Regions from separate parts of the Streptomyces sp. NPDC048331 genome, predicted to be linked through region 3. Evidence: riboswitches for the same ligand, from Rfam matches in the RefSeq annotation. Region 3 holds a riboswitch; each other region holds the start of a gene.

Region 1 (4,890 bases), on a different contig from region 3:
CAACCGGGCCGGCCGGTACAGGCGGTGACGGTCTCCCAGGGGCTGTCGGAGGTGAGGACCAATCCGGCGTCCTCGATGCGGGCGGGCCCGGGCCCGCCCACCGCCGGCAGGACGACGCCGCGCCACGGGGTGACGCGCAGCCGGCCGCTCCCCTCCTCGTCCGCGACCCGCACCAGGACCCGCCACTGCGCGGTGTCGAGCCGGCCGAGCGGGGGCAGCACGCACAGGGTGACGCGGCCGTCCCGCCCGGCCGACCGCCCCGGCCGGGGCGGGGGCGCGTACGGCCACGCGACGGCGCGTACGGCCACGCCGGCGATTCCGGCGGCATCGAGCCGCCGACCGAACTCGTCTTCCTCCAGCGCGTGTTCGGCGGGCAGTTCGGCCACCCGCCAGGCCTGGGTACCGGCTTCGGCGGCGGCGTCGAGGAAGTACCGGGCGGCCAGCAGCGCCGCCCGGGGGGCGTCCTGCCCGGCGAGTTCCACGGCGTCGGCGGCCCGGCCGAGCCGGACCAGCGCCCGGCCCTCGGGGCGGCCGAGCACGGTCACGTCGGGGCCGAGCGCGGCCACGTCGCCGCGGCCGTCGTCGAAGGCGAAGAGGAACCGCCCGGACAGCGCGGCCGCCCAAGGGCTCGCGCACAGCAACCGGTCGAACTCCACGGCCCAGACGGACGCGTCGGGGCGGTCCGACCCGTCCGATCCGTCCAGGCCGGACAGGGGCGTGGTCACGATGTTCCGCACCCGCTCATGGCTCGGCGCGGGCAGCAGCCCGGCCCCGTCCAGCAGCTCGGCGAGCCCGGCGCCGCACCCGTCGGCCAGTCCGCGCAGTTGCACGTTGCCGCGCGAGGTCAGCTCCAGGTGTCCGTCCCCGAAACGGTCGGCGGCGAGCGCCAACGCCTCGGCCTGCGGAACGGTGAGCAGCCCGCCGGGCACCCGGACCCGCGCCAGGAACCCGTCGTCCGCCGCGTGCAGCCGCAGCGCACCGGGGCAGGCGTCACCGCGCTCCCGTATGACGGGTTCGTCGCGCGACGATGCGGCGGAAGGGGGCTGGGGCATGGCCGCGAGCATACCCACGATCGGGTCCCCGCGACCTGTGTCCGTCACCACCCCGACCAGCCACATTCGCCCCCACCGCCGGCCAGACCCCACCCGCACTCCCACCCCCACCGGCATCCGAGCCGCACGCCGAGCCCCGCCGGCGTCCGAGCCGCACTCCCACCCCCACCATCGTCCGAGCCGCACTCCCAGCCCCGCCGGCGTTTGAGGCGCGGGGTCCGGGGCAGAGCACCGCCGATCCAGCCCCGCCGGCGTTTGAGGCGCGGGGTCCGGGGCAGAGCCCCGGCAACGGCGCCGCACCCGCACACCGCCACACCGCCCACCCGGGCGGGAGCCACACCGCCACACCGTCCACCCCGGCGGGAGCCACACCCGCACCGCCCCTAAGATGACCTTCCGGCGGACCACACGGCCCGCCGTCGCCGAGGACGGCGACATGGGAGGAAGCCCGGTGAGATTCCGGCGCGGTCCCGCCACTGTGAACCCCGCGGAGCGATCCGGCGACCGGGGTGAGTCAGGAACTCCCGCTGTCCTCACACTGCCCGGGGCGCGGAAACCCCGAGGAAGGCCTGCCGCCGCATGATCCTGCTGCTGTCGACGTCCGACACCGATCTGCTCAGCGCCCGCGCGGCGAACACGGCGGACGGCCCCGTCCCGTACCGGTTCGCGAACCCCTCCCGTCTTCCCCTCGACGACCTCCCCGGCCTCCTCGACGGGGTCGACCTGGTCGTCGTACGCCTCCTCGGCGGCCTCCGCGCCTGGCAGGACGGCCTGGACCTGCTCCTGGCCCCCGGCCAGACCCGCCCGGTCGTGGTCCTGACCGGCGAGCAGGCTCCGGACGCCCAGCTCATGGAGGCCTCCACGGTCCCCATCGGTATCGCCGCCGAGGCCCACGGCTACCTCGCCCACGGCGGTCCGGCGAACCTGGAGCAGCTGGCCCGGTTCCTCTCCGACACCGTCCTCCTCACCGGCCACGGCTTCGAGCCGCCCGCCGCCTCCCCCACCTGGGGCCCGCTGGAGCGCACTCCGCGGCGCACCGAGGGCCCGCGGATCGCGGTGCTCTACTACCGCGCCCACCAGATGAGCGGGAACACCTCCTTCGTGCACGCCCTGTGCGACGCGATCGAGGCCCACGACGCCCGGGCGCTGCCCCTGTACGTGTCGTCCCTGCGCACCCCCGAGCCCGAGTTGATCGCCGCGCTGGAGTCGGCCGACGCGGTCGTCACCACCGTCCTCGCGGCCGGCGGCACCAAGCCCGCCACCGCCTCGGCGGGCGGCGACGACGAGTCCTGGGACGCGGGCGCGCTCGCCGGTCTCGGCGTGCCGATCCTGCAGGCCCTGTGCCTGACCGGCTCGCGTGCCGCCTGGGAGGAGAACGACGAGGGTCTCTCTCCGTTGGACGCCGCCACGCAGGTCGCGGTGCCCGAGTTCGACGGCCGTCTGATCACCGTCCCGTTCTCCTTCAAGGAGATCGACGACGACGGCCTGCCCGCCTACGTGGCCGACCCCGAGCGGGCCGCCCGCGTCGCGGGGATCGCCGTACGCCACGCCCGCCTGCGGCACATCGACCGCCGCGACAAGAAGGTCGCGCTGGTCCTGTCCGCGTACCCGACCAAGCACTCGCGCATCGGCAACGCGGTCGGCCTCGACACCCCGGCCAGCGCCGTGGAACTGCTGCGCACCCTCATCGCCGGCGGCTACGACTTCGGTCCGATCGAGGACATCCCGGGTCTGGTCTCGGGCGACGGTGACGAGCTGATCCGCGCCCTGATCGAGGCCGGCGGCCACGACCAGGACTGGCTGACCGAGGAGCAGTTGGCCCGCAACCCGGTCCGTATCCCGGCGGCCGACTACAAGCGGTGGTTCGCGGAGCTCCCGGCCGAGCTGCGGGACAGCGTGACCGAGCACTGGGGCGAGGCTCCGGGCAACATGTTCGTGGACCGCTCGGCGAACCCGGAGGGTGACATCGTCCTCGCGGCCCTGCGCCGCGGGAACCTCCTCATCCTCATCCAGCCGCCGCGCGGCTTCGGCGAGAACCCGATCGCGATCTACCACGACCCGGACCTGCCGCCGTCGCACCACTACCTGGCCGCGTACCGCTGGATCCAGGCCCGTGCCGAGGACGGCGGCTTCGGCGCCGACGCGATGATCCACCTGGGCAAGCACGGCAACCTGGAGTGGCTGCCGGGCAAGAACGCCGGTCTGTCCGCGGCCTGCGCCCCGGATGCCGCGCTCGGCGACCTGCCCCTGATCTACCCGTTCCTGGTCAACGACCCGGGCGAGGGCACGCAGGCCAAGCGCCGCGTGCACGCCACCCTGGTCGACCACCTGGTGCCGCCGATGGCGCGCGCGGAGTCGTACGGCGACATCGCGCGCCTGGAGCAGCACCTCGACGAGTACGCGCAGATCTCCGCGATGGACCCGGCGAAGCTGCCGGCCATCCGCGCCCAGATCTGGACCCTGATCCAGGCGGCGAAGCTCCACCACGACCTCGGTCTGGAGGAGCGCCCGGACGACGAGGGCTTCGACGACTTCCTGTTGCACGTCGACGGCTGGCTGTGCGAGGTCAAGGACGCCCAGATCCGCGACGGCCTGCACGTCCTGGGCGGCGCGCCGACCGGCGAGTCGCGGGTCAACCTGGTCCTGGCGATCCTGCGCGCCCGTCAGATCTGGGGCGGCACCGCGGCCCTGCCCGGTCTGCGCGAGGCGCTCGGCCTGGACGAGTCCAAAGCCACCCGTACCTCGGCGGACGAGGTCGAGGCCCGGGCCCGCGCGCTGGTCCAGGCGATGGAGGACGCGAACTGGGACCCGTCGGCCGTCTCCGCGGTCGCGGCCGACCACTCCGCGGACGTGACGGCGGTCCTGACCTTCGCGGCTCGCGAGGTGGTGCCGCGGCTGGCCGGCACCACGGACGAGATCGCGCACGTGGTCGCCGCCCTGGACGGCCGTTTCGTCCCGGCGGGCCCCTCCGGCTCTCCGTTGCGCGGCCTGGTCAACGTCCTGCCGACGGGCCGCAACTTCTACTCGGTCGACCCGAAGGCCGTCCCCTCCCGTCTGGCGTGGGAGACGGGCCAGGCGCTGGCCGAGTCCCTCCTCACCCGCTACCGCACCGACAACGGCGAGTGGCCGGCCTCGGTCGGCCTGTCCCTGTGGGGCACGAGCGCGATGCGCACGTCGGGCGACGACGTGGCGGAGGCCCTCTCCCTCCTCGGCGTCCGCCCGGTCTGGGACGAGGCCTCGCGTCGCGTCACCGGCCTGGAGCCGATCCCGCTGGACGAGCTGGGCCGCCCCCGCATCGACGTGACGCTGCGCATCTCGGGCTTCTTCCGGGACGCGTTCCCGCACGTCATCGGCCTGCTGGACGACGCGGTGCGCCTCGCGGCCTCGCTGGACGAGCCGGCCGAGCAGAACTTCGTCCGGGCGCACGCCCAGGCGGACCTGGCCGAGCACGGCGACGAGCGGCGCGCGACGACCCGTATCTTCGGCTCGCGCCCGGGTACGTACGGCGCCGGCATCCTCCAGCTGATCGACTCCCGCGACTGGCGCACGGACGCCGACCTCGCGGAGGTCTACACGGTGTGGGGCGGCTACGCGTACGGCCGGGGTCTCGAAGGTCGCCCCGCCCGGGACGAGATGGAGACCGCCTACAAGCGCATCACGGTCGCCGCGAAGAACACGGACACCCGCGAGCACGACATCGCGGACTCGGACGACTACTTCCAGTACCACGGCGGCATGGTCGCCACGGTCCGCGCCCTGCGCGGCACCGCGCCGGAGGCGTACATCGGCGACTCCACCCGCCCGGAGACGGTCAAGACCCGCACCCTGGTCGAGGAGA
Region 2 (4,890 bases), on a different contig from region 3:
ACATCGGCTACCAGCACCCGAAGGTCACCGCGGCCATCCAGGAGCAGGCGGCCAAGCTGTGCACCGTCGCGCCCGGCTTCGCCGTCGACGTGCGCTCCGAGGCGGCCCGGCTGATCGCCGAACGCACCCCCGGCGACCTCGACAAGATCTTCTTCACCAATGCCGGGGCCGAGGCCGTGGAGAACGCCGTCCGCATGGCCCGGCTGCACACCGGCCGGCCCAAGGTGCTGTCCGCGTACCGCTCGTACCACGGCGCCACCTCCACCGCGATCAACCTGACGGGCGACGCCCGCCGCTTCGGCAACGACTCCGCGACCGCCGGCGTCGTGCACTTCTGGGGGCCGTTCGCCTACCGCTCGCCCTTCTACGCGGCCACCGAAGCCGAGGAGTGCGAGCGGGCCCTGCGCCACCTGGAGGACACCATCGTCTTCGAGGGGCCGCAGTCCATCGCCGCGATCATCCTGGAGACCGTCGGCGGCGCCCCGGGCGTGCTCGTGCACCCGGACGGCTACCTGGCCGGGGTCCGCGCGCTGTGCGACCGCTTCGGCATCGTCTTCGTGCTCGACGAGATCATGGTCGGATTCGGGCGCACCGGTAGGTGGTTCGCCTCCGAGCACTGGGACGTGACCCCCGACCTGATCTGCTTCGCCAAGGGCGTGACCAGCGGCTACGTGCCGCTCGGCGGGGTCGCCATCTCGGCCGCCATCGCCGAGAGCTTCGCCCGCAAGCCCTACCCGGGCGGGCTGACGTACTCCGGGCACGTGCTGGCCTGCGCGGCCGCCGTGGCGACGATCGGCGTCATGGAGGAAGAGGGCATCGTCGAGCGGTCCGCCCGCACCGGCGCCGAGCTGCTGGGACCCGGCCTGCGCGCGCTCGCCGAGCGGCACCCCTCGGTCGGCGAGGTCCGCGGGCTCGGCACCTTCTGGGCCCTGGAACTCGTCCGGAGCAAGGAGACCCGGGAGCCGCTGGTCCCGTACAACGCCTCCGGTGCGGAGAACGCCCCGATGGCCGAGTTCGCGGCCGCCTGCAAGAAGGGCGGGCTCTGGCCGCTCGTCGCCGGCAACCGCATCCACGTCGCGCCGCCGTGCAACATCACGCCCGAGGACGTGGCCAAGGGGCTGGCGATCCTCGACGAGGCCCTCTCGGTGGCGGATGCGCACACCACCTGACCTGCGATTCTGTGGGGTCGCCCAAGGCGTGGGTGCTGGTGTTCGGAGGATTTGTACGGGGATCAACCCCCCGTACACATGCTGCAATCCGTGCAGGCCGTAAGACACAACAGGCCAAGCACCTACGAACCGGGATGCACGTCAGGCCCGGGGCGGTCCCTCCGCGAGGGGCCGAACGGCGGGGAGCGGGACGTCCTTGATTCGGGCGGGCGCTGGACGCCGGGCGTACGGGATCCAGACCACCGGACTCCGTGTTCCCGAGTACCCGAAGGAAGACAGCATGAGCAAGCACGTCCTGGCCCAGAACCAGTACGGCAAGGCCGAGAACCGCATCGTGAAGGTCACCCGCAAGGGCGGCGACGGTTCCTGGCACGAGATCCGTGACCTCAACGTCTCGGTCGCGCTCCGCGGTGAGTTCCGCGACGTCCACCTCACCGGCGACAACGCCAACTGCCTGCCGACCGACACCACCAAGAACACGGTGTACGCCTTCGGCAAGGAGCACGGCATCGAATCCCCCGAGGCCTTCGGCATCCAGCTCGCCAAGCACTTCGTCTCCTCGCAGCAGCCGATCCGCGAGGCCCAGATCCGCATCGAGGAGTACGCGTGGGACCGCATCCCGGTCCCCACGCGCAAGGAGCAGCACTCCTTCGTCCGCAAGGGCCAGGAGGTGCGGACCGCGCAGATCACCTACAGCGAGACGACCGGCCTCCAGGTCATCTCGGGGCTGAAGGACCTGACGGTGATGAACTCGACCAACTCCGAGTTCCACGGCTACATCAAGGACAGGTACACGACCCTGCAGGAGGCGTACGACCGCATCCTGGCGACCAAGGTCACCGCGCGCTGGGCGCACTCGGCGCTCGCCGCCGACGACGCCGGGTACGACTGGGACCAGGCGTACAAGAAGGTCCGCAAGAACATGCTGGAAGCCTTCGCGGAGACGTACTCGTACTCGCTGCAGCAGACCCTGAACCAGATGGCCGAGCGTGTGCTCGACAACTGCCCCAAGGTCAACGAGGTGCGCCTCAACCTCCCCAACAAGCACCACTTCCTCGTCGACCTGGAGCCCTTCGGCCTCAAGAACGACAACGAGGTCTACTTCGCGGCGGACCGGCCGTACGGCCTGATCGAGGGCACCATCCACCGCGACGGCGTGCAGCCGGTGATCTCGACGTCCGACTGGATCGTCGCCTGACGCGCGGGTGGTGTCGATTCGGCCCGGACCGCGTCGCGGGGTCCGGGCCGAATCGTTTCCCCTACGGCGGTCACCACTACGGCGACGGCTACGGCTCGTCCTGCGGCTGCTCGTCCTGCGGCCGGCCCACCAGGAGGTTCCAGCGCCCCGCCCGCCCGGTGAGGGTGGTCTCCGACTCCGGCCGTACGTCGAGCCGCCAGAAGGCCGCCGCGGGCAGCTCCAGGGCGTGCACCACGGCCGCGCGCACGACGGCCTGCTCGACCACCATCCGGTGCGTGCCCTCGGCCAGGCCCGCCAGCTCCGCCCCGACGCGGGCGATCAGCGCGTTCACGGACTCCCCGCCCGGCGGCGCGTACGCCGGATCGGTCAGCCAGGCGCGCACGGCCGCCGGATCCCGGCCCACCACCTCGTCCAGGGTCAGCCCGGCCCACTCACCCATGGCCGGACCGCGCAGCCCCTCGTGACCCGGGCACGGCCGCGCGTGACCGAAGCGGCCCTGACGGGCGGCCGCGTCCAGAGGGAAACTGACCAGTCGAACTCGCACCAACGGGGTCTTCATCAGGCGAGCGTAAGCGCGGTACGGTCACAAATGGTTCAATTGACCTACGACGGAACGACGGAAGCCCGGTGAGAATCCGGCACGGTCGCGCCACTGTGAAGCCTCCCCGAGGGGAGGAAAGTCAGACCCGCCACCGTCGTAGCGAGCACCACCACTGACCGGGACGCGTGTTTCCCTCTGGAGGTTCTGCCATGGCCCACACCGCCGTGCCCACGACGAACTCACCCGTCATCGCCCCCATCTCGCTCTCCGAGCTGGCCCCCTGGGCCGTGTTCGTCGGCGTCCTCATGCTCGTCCTGCTGTACTTCGTCGGCGCCGAGCAGGGTGCCACCTCCCTCTTCGAGGGGGAGACCATCCACGAGTGGCTGCACGACGGCCGCCACCTGCTCGGTTTCCCCTGCCACTGATTCCCCTGCCACCGACCGACGTCTCAGCGAGGGAACCGACGCACCATGACTTCCTCTTCTCCGGGTGGGGTCTCCCCCCGCACCCTGCTCGTCCGCGGCATGCTCGCCGGCCTGCTGGCCGGCGTGGCCGCCTTCCTCGTCGCCTACCTCCTCGGTGAGTCCAAGGTGGACGCGGCGATCGCCATCGAGGAAGCCGCCTCGGCCGGTCACGACCACGGCGAGGACGCGCCGGTCAGCCGGGCCCTCCAGGCCACGGCCGGGCTCGGCACGGGCGTCCTGCTCTACGCGGTCGCGCTCGGCGGGATCGCCGCGCTCGTCTACTGCTTCGCCCTGGGCCGCATCGGCCGCTTCGGCCCGCGCGCCACGGCCGCCCTGGTCACCGGGGCCCTGTACGTCACCGTGACGCTGGTGCCGTTCTTCAAGTACCCCGCCAATCCCCCCGCCGTGGGCGATCCCGAGACCGCCGCCCGGCGGACCGCCCTCTACCTCCTGATGGTCGCCCTGAGCGTGCTGCTGGCGGCCGGCGCGCTGATCCTCGGCCGGCGGCTCGCGCCGAGGCTCGGCAACTGGAACGCGTCGATCGTCGCCGGCGCGGCCTTCCTCCTGCTGATCGGCCTCTCGTACGCCCTGCTGCCCGGCGTCGACGAGGTCCCGGAGGGCTTCCCCGGCGCGCTGATCTGGGAGTTCCGCCTCGCGTCCCTGGCCGTCCAGACGGCTCTGTGGACGACTTTCGGCCTGGCTTTCGGTTTTCTAGCCGAACGAGCCCTTGTGCCCGCTTCCGCACCCAAGGAGGCTGTGCAGCCGACCGGTTGAGCACGAGGGGGCCCGTAGTACATGGCGACGGCGATCAGGGAATGGCGGGGCTGGACGGGCGCCGCCCCGTTCTGGCTCAACTCGTTCCTGCTGCTCCTGGCCCCCTGCTGCGCCGTCACGCTCTTCGGTCAGATCGGGATCATCGCCGCGCTGGCCGCGCTCGGCGGCCTGGCCCGCCACCTCTGGTACGGCGACTACGGCCACCCGGCCATGCATCTGGCCGGCGCGCTGATGGGGGCGGGCACGGCCGCGGTCGTCATGTGCGGCTAGGGCCTGTCTTTCGGATCAGGCCGGAGGACTGGCTCTAGGGGGTGCCTCCCGCGCAGCGGGCGGGGACGACCTGGACACGCCCGAACTCTCACCCGTTCGGGCGCAGGGGCACCACCCCGGGGATCCGGCGGGTGGACCCTTCGCGATCTGCGAAGACTCACCGATCGGGCGACGACACGCCCGTGACGCGATGTCAGTCCACCGTGTTGCACGGGGTGCCGATGGGCAGAGGAAGTGTCCACTGCTCACATGACCCCGGCCGCCCGGGCCGGACAGGAGGGAATCCCATGCCCCGCGCCAAGTGGGCCGTCGCCGCGCTGACGGTGGTTCTGTTGTCCACCGGCATCGCGGTGTTGCAACGGACCGAGGGTGCCCGGACCGCGGCCGTGACCACCGACGACGCGCTGCCGTCGCGGGCGTTGGGGCTGTCCGGCCACCGCCGGCTGGTACGGGAGCTGGAGCAGTCCGGCGAGC
Region 3 (4,890 bases):
CGGCCGCCGCGCCTCCGCCTCGGTCACCGGGTCTCCGGCCTGCGCCCCGTGCAGTACGTGGGCGAGCACTTCGGCACCCCGGACCACGCGCGGACCCGGCCGATTGAAGTACGCGGGGCCGTCCAGCACCCACACCTCGCCCGCCCGCACGGCGGGCAGTTCCTCCCACCCCGGCAGCGCGGTGAGCAGGCTGATTTCGGTCAGGGTCCGTTCGGGCGGGAAGCCGCACGGCAGCACCAGGATGACGTCCGGGCGCGCGGCGCGTACCGCATCCCACGTCATCGGCCTGGTGTGCTCCCCGGGCGCGGCCAGCAGTGGCTTCCCTCCCGCGTACGTGATCTGCTCCGGTACCCAGTGTCCGGCCGGCCACAGCGGGTCGAGCCACTCGATGGCCACTACCCGCGGCCTCGGCCGGCCCGCCACGGCGCGCCGGACACCGGCGAGCCGGCCGAGCAGCTCTGTGCGTCGGCGCTCGGCCGTGTCCCGGACTCCCAGCAGGTCGCCCACAGTGACGAGGCAGTCCAAGACGTCGTCCAGGGTTCGCGGTTCCAGGCTCAGCACGCGAGGTCCGGCATCCATGAGGCGCACCGCCCGGGAGACGCTCTCGTAGGAAACCGCGCAGACCCGGCAGAGGTCTTGGGTGAGCAGGACGTCGGGGGCGAGCGCGGCCAGTGCCTCCGTGTCCAAGGTGTAGAGCGACGAGCCGCTGTGCGCCGCGCCACCGACCGCGGCGGAGATCTCCCGGCTGCTGAGTGCGTCCGCGTCGAATTCGGCGCGGGTGACGACGGGCACCGACGCGACCGCCGCGGGCGGCCAGTCGCATTCGTGGGTGCGCCCGACCAGGTCAGCGGCCAGTCCGAGGTCCGCCACGATGTCCGTGGCCGCGGGGAGCAGGGAGACGATGCGCATGCCACGACTCTAGGCCCGCCCGAGTGGTGGGTCTGGACTTACTAGGACGTCCAACTATATGTTCGTGGCACAAGGTCCGCGGTGCAGGGAAGCCGGTGAGAAACCGGCACGGTCCCGCCACTGTGACCGGGGAGTGTGCTGCCATCCACACGCCACTGACGAGGTCTGTCGGGAAGGCGGGCGGCGCGCGGGGATCCGGGAGTCAGGATACCGGCCGCGGATTGTTCCGTGTTGTCCACGAGGATGGAGCAGACACGCATGGCACCGGTTTGTACCCACGACCCTGGTGATCCGGCGGAGCACGCACACACCGATTTCGCGCGCTCGTAGTTCTCACGGCTTCCCCGCAGCGGCGCACCCACACCCGGGTGCAGTCCGCCGGCCTGCCGTGCCATCCCCGGATCCAACCTGACGAGAGCAGGCACCCATGGTCCGTGAACTCACCCATTTCATCGGCGGAAAGCACACCACCGGCACCTCCGGGCTCTTCGCCGATGTGTACGACCCCAACACCGGCGCCGTCCAGGCCCGGGTCCCGCTCGCCGGGCGCGCCGACACCGAGGCCGCCATCGCCAACGCCGAGGAGGCGCAGGCCGAATGGGGGCAGTGGAACCCCCAGCGCCGCGCCCGCGTCATGCTGCGCTTCCTCCAGCTCGTCGAGGGTGAACGCGAGAACCTGGCCCGGCTGTTGTCGGCCGAGCACGGCAAGACCGTCGCCGACGCCCACGGCGACCTGCAACGCGGCCTGGAGGTTGTCGAGTTCGCAGCAGGTATCCCGCACCTGCTCAAGGGCGAGTTCACGGACAACGCGGGCACCGGCATCGACGTGCACTCCTTGCGATCCCCGCTCGGTGTCGTCGCCGGCATCACCCCGTTCAACTTCCCCGCCATGATTCCCCTCTGGCAGGCCGCGCCTGCCCTGGCCTGTGGCAACGCGTTCATCCTCAAGCCCTCCGAGCGCGACCCGTCCGTACCGCTGCGCCTCGCGGAGCTGTTCCTGGAGGCCGGTCTGCCGCCGGGCGTCCTGAACGTCGTCAATGGCGGGAAGGAAGCCGTGGACACCCTCCTCGAGGACCCCCGCGTCCAGGCACTCGGTTTCGTCGGCTCCACGCCGATCGCCGCGCACATCTACGCCACCGCTGCCGCCCACGGGAAGCGGGCGCAGTGCTTCGGCGGAGCGAAGAACCACATGATCGTGATGCCGGACGCGGACCTCGACCAGGCCGTGGACGCCCTGATTGGCGCCGGCTACGGCTCCGCCGGCGAACGCTGCATGGCCATCGCCGTCGCCGTACCGGTGGGCGAGGACACAGCCGACCGGCTGGTCGCCGCGCTCAAGGACCGCATCGCGACCCTGAAGATCGGGCGCTCCGACGACCCGGACGCGGACTTCGGCCCCTTGGTCAGCCGGGACGCCCTCGACCGGGTGCGCCGCTACGTCGACATCGGCGTCAACGAGGGCGCCGAGCTCGTCGTCGACGGCAGGAGCTTCACCCTGGACGGTCACGAGGACGGCTTCTTCGCCGGTGCCTCCCTCTTCGACCGGGTCTCCCCGCAGATGCGCGTCTACCGGGAGGAGATCTTCGGCCCCGTCCTGTCCGTGGTCCGCGCCGCCGACTTCGAGGAGGCGCTGCACCTGCCGAGCGAGCACCCGTACGGCAACGGCGTTGCCATCTTCACCCGGGACGGGGACACCGCCCGCGAGTTCACCCGCCGGGTGGGTGCGGGCATGGTCGGCGTCAACGTGCCCATCCCGGTGCCCGTCGCCTACCACACCTTCGGCGGCTGGAAGCGCTCCGGCTTCGGCGACCTCAACCAGCATGGCCCTGACTCGATCCGCTTCTACACCCGTACCAAGACCGTCACCTCGCGCTGGCCCTCCGGGGTCAAGGAGGGCGCGAGCTTCACCATCCCGACGATGGGGTGAGCGCCGTGACCACCACCCTCACCGAGGACCAGCTCGCCCTCGCCGAGGTCACCCTCGACTTCGCCCAGGAGCAGCTCGCCCCCCATGCCGTGGCCTGGGACCAGGACAAGCACTTCCCCGTCGACGTCATCCGCCGCGCGGCCGCACTCGGTCTCGCTGGCGTGTACGTCCGCGAGGAACACGGCGGCTCCGGCCTCTCCCGCAGCGACGGCGTGCTCGTCTTCGAGACCCTCGCGACGGGCTGCCCGTCCATCGCCGGCTACCTCTCCATCCACAACATGGTCGCCTGGATGATCGACCGCTACGGAGACGAAGGCCAGCGCGCCCGCTGGCTGCCCGGACTCTGTTCCGCGGCGACCCTGGGCAGCTACTGCCTGACCGAACCGGGCGCGGGCTCGGACGCCGCCGCGCTGCGCACCCGCGCCGAACGCCAGGGCGACCACTACGTGCTCACCGGCGTCAAGCAATTCATCTCCGGTGCCGGCACCTCGGACGTCTACGTGGTCATGGCCCGGACCGGCGAGCCGGGCCCGGGCGGGATCTCCGCCTTCGTCGTCGAGCGCGAGGACCCGGGCGTCTCCTTCGGTCCCAACGAGCGGAAGATGGGCTGGAACGCCCAGCCGACCCGCCAGGTGATCCTCGACGGCGTCCGGATCCCTTCCGATCGGCGTCTCGGCGCGGAGGGCGACGGCTTCCGCATCGCCATGAACGGCCTCAACGGCGGCCGCCTCGGCATCGCCGCCTGCTCGCTCGGCGGAGCCCAGAGCGCCCTCGACCGGAGCCTGTCTTACCTGGCCGACCGTGAGGCCTTCGGCAGCCGACTCCTGGACGCGCAGGCGCTCCAGTTCCGTCTGGCCGACATGGCCACCGAACTGGCCGCCGCCCGCGCGCTGGTCCGGCAGGCCGCCGAGGCACTGGACACCGGGGATCCGCTGGCGCCGCGCCTGTGCGCGATGGCCAAGCGGTTCGCCACCGACACCGGGTACACGGTGGCCGACGCGGCCCTCCAGCTTCACGGCGGCTACGGGTACCTCAGCGAGTACGGCATCGAGAAGATCGTCCGCGACCTAAGGGTCCACCAGATCCTGGAAGGCACCAACGAGGTCATGCGCGTCATCGTCGCGCGCGGACTCACGGAGACCCTGCGATGACACACGAAGCCCCTGAAGACCGCGACCATGTCCTCCTGCGCACCGAGGGCCACGCCGCGTACATCACCCTCAACCGCCCCAAGGCACTCAACGCCCTCAGCCACCCCATGGTGCTCCGCATCGAGCAGGCCCTCACGGCCTGGGCCGAGGACCCCGCCGTCGCCCTCGTCGTCATCGAGGGCGCCGGGGACCGGGGCCTGTGCGCGGGCGGGGACATCCGGGCGATCTACGACGACGCCCGCACCGGCGGCACCGCCTCGGCGGACTTCTGGCGGGACGAGTACCGCCTCAACGCGCTGATCGCCCGCTACCCGAAGCCCTACGTCGCGCTCATGGACGGCATCGTCATGGGCGGTGGAGTCGGCGTCTCGGCCCACGGCAGCGTCCGGATCGTCACCGAACGCTCCAAGATCGCCATGCCGGAGACCGGCATCGGCTTCGTCCCCGACGTCGGAGGCACCTACCTCCTCGCCCTGGCTCCGGGAGAGCTCGGCACCCACCTGGCACTCACCGGAGCTCCGGTCGGTGCCGCGGACGCGCTGCTGTGCGGGCTCGCCGACCACTTCGTCCCGGCACAGGCGCTGCCCGCGCTGTCCCGGGAGCTGGCCGTGGAATCCGTACACGAAGTGCTGGAGCGGCACGTGCAAGCGCCTCCCGCAGGGACCCTCGTTCCCGCGCGCGCCGAGTGGATCGACCGCTGCTATGCCGCCGACACCGCCGAGGAGATCGTGGCCCGGCTCCTGGCCTCGGGCCCGTCCGCCGCGAAGGACGCGGTGGGCACCCTGCTGTCCAAGTCGCCGACGGCGGTCAAGGTCACCCTGGCCGCGCTGCGCGCCGCCCGCCGGCTCGGCCCGCTGGAGCGGGTGCTGGAGCAGGAGTACCGCATCTCCTGCGCGGCACTGT
Region 4 (4,890 bases), on a different contig from region 3:
CCCAGGCCGGCAGCGGGCCGCTGCGCTCGGCGAGGTCGCACGAGGCCTCGTAGGCGGCCAGCATGATGCGCTCGGAGAGCTTGGTGGACAGGGCCTTCGCCTCGGGGGAGTCGAAGGGGAGCTTCAGCTTGAAGAAGACGTCCTGGAGGCCCATCGCGCCCAGACCCACCGGACGCCAGCGGGCGTTGGAGCGGCCGGCCTGCTCGGTCGGGTAGAAGTTGATGTCCACCACGCGGTCGAGGAAGGTCACGGCGGTGCGGACGGTCTCGTCGATCCGCTCCCAGTCGATCTCGCCGTCCACGACGAAGGCGCCCAGGTTGACCGAGCCGAGGTTGCAGACGGCCGTCTCGCCGTCGTTCGTGACCTCGATGATCTCGGTGCAGAGGTTCGAGGAGTGCACGACCGTGCCCGGCTCGGCGGTCTGGTTCGCCGTGCGGTTGGAGGCGTCCTTGAAGGTCATCCAGCCCTGGCCGGTCTGCGCGAGGGTACGCATCATCCGGCCGTACAGGTCGCGGGCGGGCATGGTCTTGCGGGCCAGGCCGTCCGCCTCGGCCTTGCGGTAGGCGGCGTCGAAGTCGTCGCCCCACAGGTCGACCAGCTCGGGCACGTCGGCCGGGGAGAACAGCGACCAGTCGGCGTCGGCGTTCACACGGCGCATGAACTCGTCCGGCACCCAGTGGGCCAGGTTCAGGTTGTGCGTACGGCGCTGGTCCTCACCGGTGTTGTCGCGGAGCTCCAGGAACTCCTCGATGTCCGCGTGCCAGGTCTCCAGGTAGACGGCGGCGGCGCCCTTGCGGCGGCCACCCTGGTTCACGGCGGCGACGGAGGCGTCGAGGGTCTTCAGGAACGGCACGATGCCGTTGGAGTGGCCGTTGGTGCCGCGGATCAGGGAACCGCGGGCACGGATACGGGAGTACGAGAGGCCGATGCCACCGGCGTGCTTGGAGAGCCGGGCCACCTGGTGGTAGCGGTCGTAGATCGAGTCGAGCTCGTCCAGCGGGGAGTCCAGCAGGTAGCAGGAGGACATCTGCGGGTGCCGGGTGCCGGAGTTGAAGAGCGTCGGGGAGGACGGCAGGTAGTCCAGACGGCTCATCAGCCGGTACAGCGAGGCCACTTCCTCGACGGCCTGGACGCTCTCGTCGGCGGCCAGACCGCAGGCCACGCGCAGCATGAAGTACTGCGGGGTCTCGATGACCTGACGGGTGATCGGGTGGCGCAGCAGGTAGCGGCTGTGCAGGGTGCGCAGGCCGAAGAAGCCGAAGCGGTCGTCGGCGCCCTCGGCGAGGGTCAGTTCGACGAGCGAGTCGAGCCGGCTCGCGTGCGTACGGACGAACTCGGCGGTGCGGTCGGCGATGAGGCCCTCGCGGTGGCCGACCTCGACGGAGGCCGAGAAGGAGGTGGAGCCCTGGCTCGCGGCCTCGTCGCGGACGGCCAGCGTCAGCAGGCGGGCGGCCAGCCGGGAGTAGGCCGGGTCCTCGGAGATCAGGCCGGCGGCGGCCTCGGTGGCCAGCCCGCGCAGTTCGGCGTCGTCGGCGGCGGCGCTACGGCCGCGCAGCGCGGAGGCCGCGACCCGGCCGGGGTCGGTGTCGGGGAGGTCCGCCGTCAGTTCGGTGAGGGTACGCAGCAGCGTGGCCCCCGGGCCCTCGGTGTTGTCGCCAGAAGTGGACTCGGCGCGCGGTGCGGAAGGCGCGATGGTCACGGCGGGAGCTCTCCCTCGCTCGGCCCGGTCATCGGCGGGGCGGGGCGCGAGCGGGCGCATGCGGGCGCGACGAGAACGCTTACCCCGCATGGCGTCCACCGGCCCAACCGCGAGGCCCGGACGAATCGGCACCCGGTTCGGTCGAGCCGGGCGCGCTGTCGGCAGGTCATCGGACTTGGCGTCCGGTAGCCGGACACTTCATACCGTTGCGGGACAGTTCCGGATTCGCACCGGATTCCCCTGCGGCGACAGCAGGCATGAGCATACATGTGGGGGCGGCCCTCTGCGGTAACCCCCACATGTAGTGTCGGCGCGGCTACAGCTTGAGCCGGTAAGTGAGGAGTGTCAGGCCTTCGATCGGCGCCCAGTCCCGCTCCGGAGTGCGTACGAAACCCAGTCGCGCGTAGATCCGATGGGCCTCGGCCATGCCGCCCTGGGTGGAGAGGACCAGGCCGGTCACGCCCTCCAGAGCCCTCGCCCGCTCGACGCAGGCACGCACCAGAGCCTCGCCCGCGCCCTGGCCGCGCGCCGCGCGGGCCACCGCGAGCATCCGGAACTCGGCCTCGTCCGGGGCCGCGATGTCGGCGAGCGCACTGCCCGGGGCGGCGAAGGTCACACCGCCCAGCAGCCGTTCGTCCCGTACGGCGACGAGCACCTCGCCCTGGACGGCCCGGCCGGCCACGTCGCGCAGCACGTTCAGGTAGCCGTCGTCCTCGTTGAAGTCCAGATGCCCGTCGGCGAGGTAGGCCCCCGCCGTGATCTCACCCAGCTCCGCGTACTCGGCGGGCAGCGCCGTTCTGATCACCATGTCCATGCGGTCGAGTGTGCAGGACGGGTGTCGGGGTGCGGCGCTATCGTCGAGGACAGCACCGTCGAGGAAGGTGAGCGAGGCATGACCGTGATGGCCGACCGCCCCCACATGCTGACCGAGGAGTTCGAGACCCTCGCGCGTATAGGCGCCAGAGAGGTCGAAGGGCTGCGGTTGGAATTCATCGACGGGGTCATCAGGAGCAAGGCAGTGCCGGACGGGGATCACGGGCGGATCATTGTGTGGCTGAGCCGGATCTGCATGCAGCATCACCCGGACCTATGGCTGCATGCCGGGCAGGGGATCAAGGTGGAGCAGTACCGGGAGGGCCGTGCCATCCCGGACGGCGTCCTGGCGCATGAGGACGCCTTCGTCGGCCAGGGCGACTGGGCGAATCCCGGGCCCGTCCTGATGGCTGTCGAGGTGACCTCGTGGGACTCCGACACCGAGCGGCGCGACCGGATCGAGAAGCCACGCGCGTACGCGTCGACGGGTATCCCTGTCTATCTGCTCGTCGACCGGCTCGAATGCCAGGTCCTCGTCCACAGCGACCCGGACGGCCACCGTTACGAGACCGTCCGCACCGTTCCCTTCGGCAAGGAGGTCCGCCTCCCCGATCCCGTCGGCATCACCCTCCCGACCGAGCCCCTCAAGGACTGGGTGCGCTGAGGAACGCCGAAGGGGCCCCACCGCGTCGTGCGGTGGGGCCCCTTCGCGAGGTTCAGCAGCAGCGGAAGCCCTCGCGGGGATCCGCCTCGCGGGCGTCCGTACGGGCGCGTTCGAAGGCGCGGCGGGTGAGGACCTCCGCGTGCGGGTCGTGGGAGCGGGCGTGGGCCACGTACCGGTCGTACGCGGCCTCCCCGGAGAACTCCCGTACGTAGAACCGAGCCCTGGCCAGCACGCTCCGTACGGTGCTCACGCCACCGGCTCCTTGACGTGTCCGCCGGTCGCGTCCGGCCCCGCCGCCGCGAGCTCCGCACGCTCCTCGGCGGTCGCGATCAGCCCGGCCGGGGCGACGATCTTCGACTCGGTCCACGGGGTCTCGGAGAGGGTCGCCGACCCCGGGTCGCGGACGGCCTTGAGGCAGGTCCGGGCCGCGTCCGCCAGGACCACGATGATCAGGAGGGCGAAGAGGGCGCACAGGACGCCGTCGACCGTGGCGTTGGTGACCACGGTGTGCATGTCGCCCATGTTCTTGGCGGGCGGCAGGACCTTGTCGGCGTCGATTCCGGCCTGGTACTTGTCGCGCTGGGCGAAGAAGCCGACCTTCACGTCCTCGGAGAAGATCTTCTGGTAGCTCGCGGTGAGGGTCACCGTGGCGTCCCAGACCAGCGGAACGCCCGTCACCCAGGCCCACTTGAGTCGACCGGACTTGATCAGCAGCGTGGTGCAGACGGCCAGCGCGACCGCCGCGAGCAACTGGTTGGCGATGCCGAAGAGCGGGAAGAGCTGGTTGATGCCGCCGAGCGGGTCCTTGATGCCGACCCACAGGAAGTAGCCCCAGCCGGCGACGACGATCGCGCTCGCGAACCATACGCCGGGCTTCCAGCTGACGTCCTTGAAGGACTTGTGCACGTTGCCGAGGGTGTCCTGGAGCATGAACCGGCCCACGCGGGTGCCCGCGTCGAGCGTCGTCAGGATGAAGAGCGCCTCGAACATGATGGCGAAGTGATACCAGAACGCCTTCATGCCGGCGCCGCCGGCCACGGCGGAGAAGATCTCCGACATTCCGAGTGCGAAGGTCGGAGCACCGCCGGTGCGGGAGAGCAACGTGGCTTCCTCGACGTCCTTGGCGGCTTGGGCGAGCGCCTCCGGGGGGATGGCGAAACCGAAGTTGCCCACCGCCTGGGAGGCGGATTCGACCGTGGTGCCGATGACCCCGCCGGGGGAGTTGACGGCGAAGAAGAGGCCGGGCTCGATGATGCAGGCCGCGATGATCGCCATGACGGCGACGAAGGACTCGGTCAGCATGGCGCCGTAGCCGATCATGCGGACCTGGGTCTCCTTCTGGATCATCTTCGGGGTGGTTCCCGAGGAGACCAGGGCGTGGAAGCCGGAGAGCGCGCCACAGGCGATGGTGATGAAGACGAAGGGGAACATCGACCCGGCGAAGACCGGTCCGTCCCCGCGGGCCGCGAATTCGGTGACCGAGGGCATCTTCAGGGTGGGCATCGCGACGACCACACCGATGGCGAGGAGCGCGATGGTGCCGACCTTCATGAAGGTGGAGAGGTAGTCGCGGGGTGCGAGCAGCATCCACACCGGCAGCACCGATGCCAGGAAGCCGTACACCACCATCCAGATGACCAGCGTCTCCTTCTCCAGGGTGAAGGTGTCCGCGAAGGAGGACTCGGCGACCCAGCCGCCCGCGACGATGGCGAGC

What was found. Region 3 has a riboswitch for cobalamin ahead of ACGFYY_RS04620 (CoA-acylating methylmalonate-semialdehyde dehydrogenase). Riboswitches for the same ligand answer to the same signal wherever they lie in the genome.
Region 1: another riboswitch for cobalamin. It lies ahead of cobN (cobaltochelatase subunit CobN); the one in region 3 lies ahead of ACGFYY_RS04620 (CoA-acylating methylmalonate-semialdehyde dehydrogenase).
Region 2: another riboswitch for cobalamin. It lies ahead of ACGFYY_RS18700 (CbtB domain-containing protein); the one in region 3 lies ahead of ACGFYY_RS04620 (CoA-acylating methylmalonate-semialdehyde dehydrogenase).
Region 4: another riboswitch for cobalamin. It lies ahead of ACGFYY_RS01745 (ribonucleoside-diphosphate reductase subunit alpha); the one in region 3 lies ahead of ACGFYY_RS04620 (CoA-acylating methylmalonate-semialdehyde dehydrogenase).

What each region holds. Positions count from the first base shown of each region.
Region 1 is NZ_JBICYT010000018.1:41,535-46,424, reverse strand. Features, by position in the region: gene ACGFYY_RS24540 (cobalamin biosynthesis protein CobG) at 1-1,052, opposite strand, end outside; cobalamin riboswitch at 1,435-1,597, shown strand; gene cobN (cobaltochelatase subunit CobN) at 1,632-4,890, shown strand, end outside.
Region 2 is NZ_JBICYT010000011.1:227,274-232,163, reverse strand. Features, by position in the region: gene ACGFYY_RS18715 (aspartate aminotransferase family protein) at 1-1,169, shown strand, start outside; gene pucL (factor-independent urate hydroxylase) at 1,450-2,367, shown strand; gene ACGFYY_RS18705 (histidine phosphatase family protein) at 2,456-2,926, opposite strand; cobalamin riboswitch at 2,941-3,076, shown strand; gene ACGFYY_RS18700 (CbtB domain-containing protein) at 3,118-3,333, shown strand; gene ACGFYY_RS18695 (CbtA family protein) at 3,379-4,146, shown strand; gene ACGFYY_RS18690 (hypothetical protein) at 4,168-4,416, shown strand; gene ACGFYY_RS18685 (hypothetical protein) at 4,704-4,890, shown strand, end outside.
Region 3 is NZ_JBICYT010000002.1:241,538-246,427, reverse strand. Features, by position in the region: gene ACGFYY_RS04625 (cobalamin-binding protein) at 1-909, opposite strand, end outside; cobalamin riboswitch at 958-1,143, shown strand; gene ACGFYY_RS04620 (CoA-acylating methylmalonate-semialdehyde dehydrogenase) at 1,337-2,836, shown strand; gene ACGFYY_RS04615 (acyl-CoA dehydrogenase family protein) at 2,833-3,987, shown strand; gene ACGFYY_RS04610 (enoyl-CoA hydratase/isomerase family protein) at 3,984-4,890, shown strand, end outside.
Region 4 is NZ_JBICYT010000001.1:379,271-384,160, reverse strand. Features, by position in the region: gene ACGFYY_RS01745 (ribonucleoside-diphosphate reductase subunit alpha) at 1-1,699, opposite strand, end outside; cobalamin riboswitch at 1,842-1,971, opposite strand; gene ACGFYY_RS01740 (GNAT family N-acetyltransferase) at 2,016-2,513, opposite strand; gene ACGFYY_RS01735 (Uma2 family endonuclease) at 2,592-3,176, shown strand; gene ACGFYY_RS01730 (CstA-like transporter-associated (seleno)protein) at 3,229-3,426, opposite strand; gene ACGFYY_RS01725 (carbon starvation CstA family protein) at 3,423-4,890, opposite strand, start outside.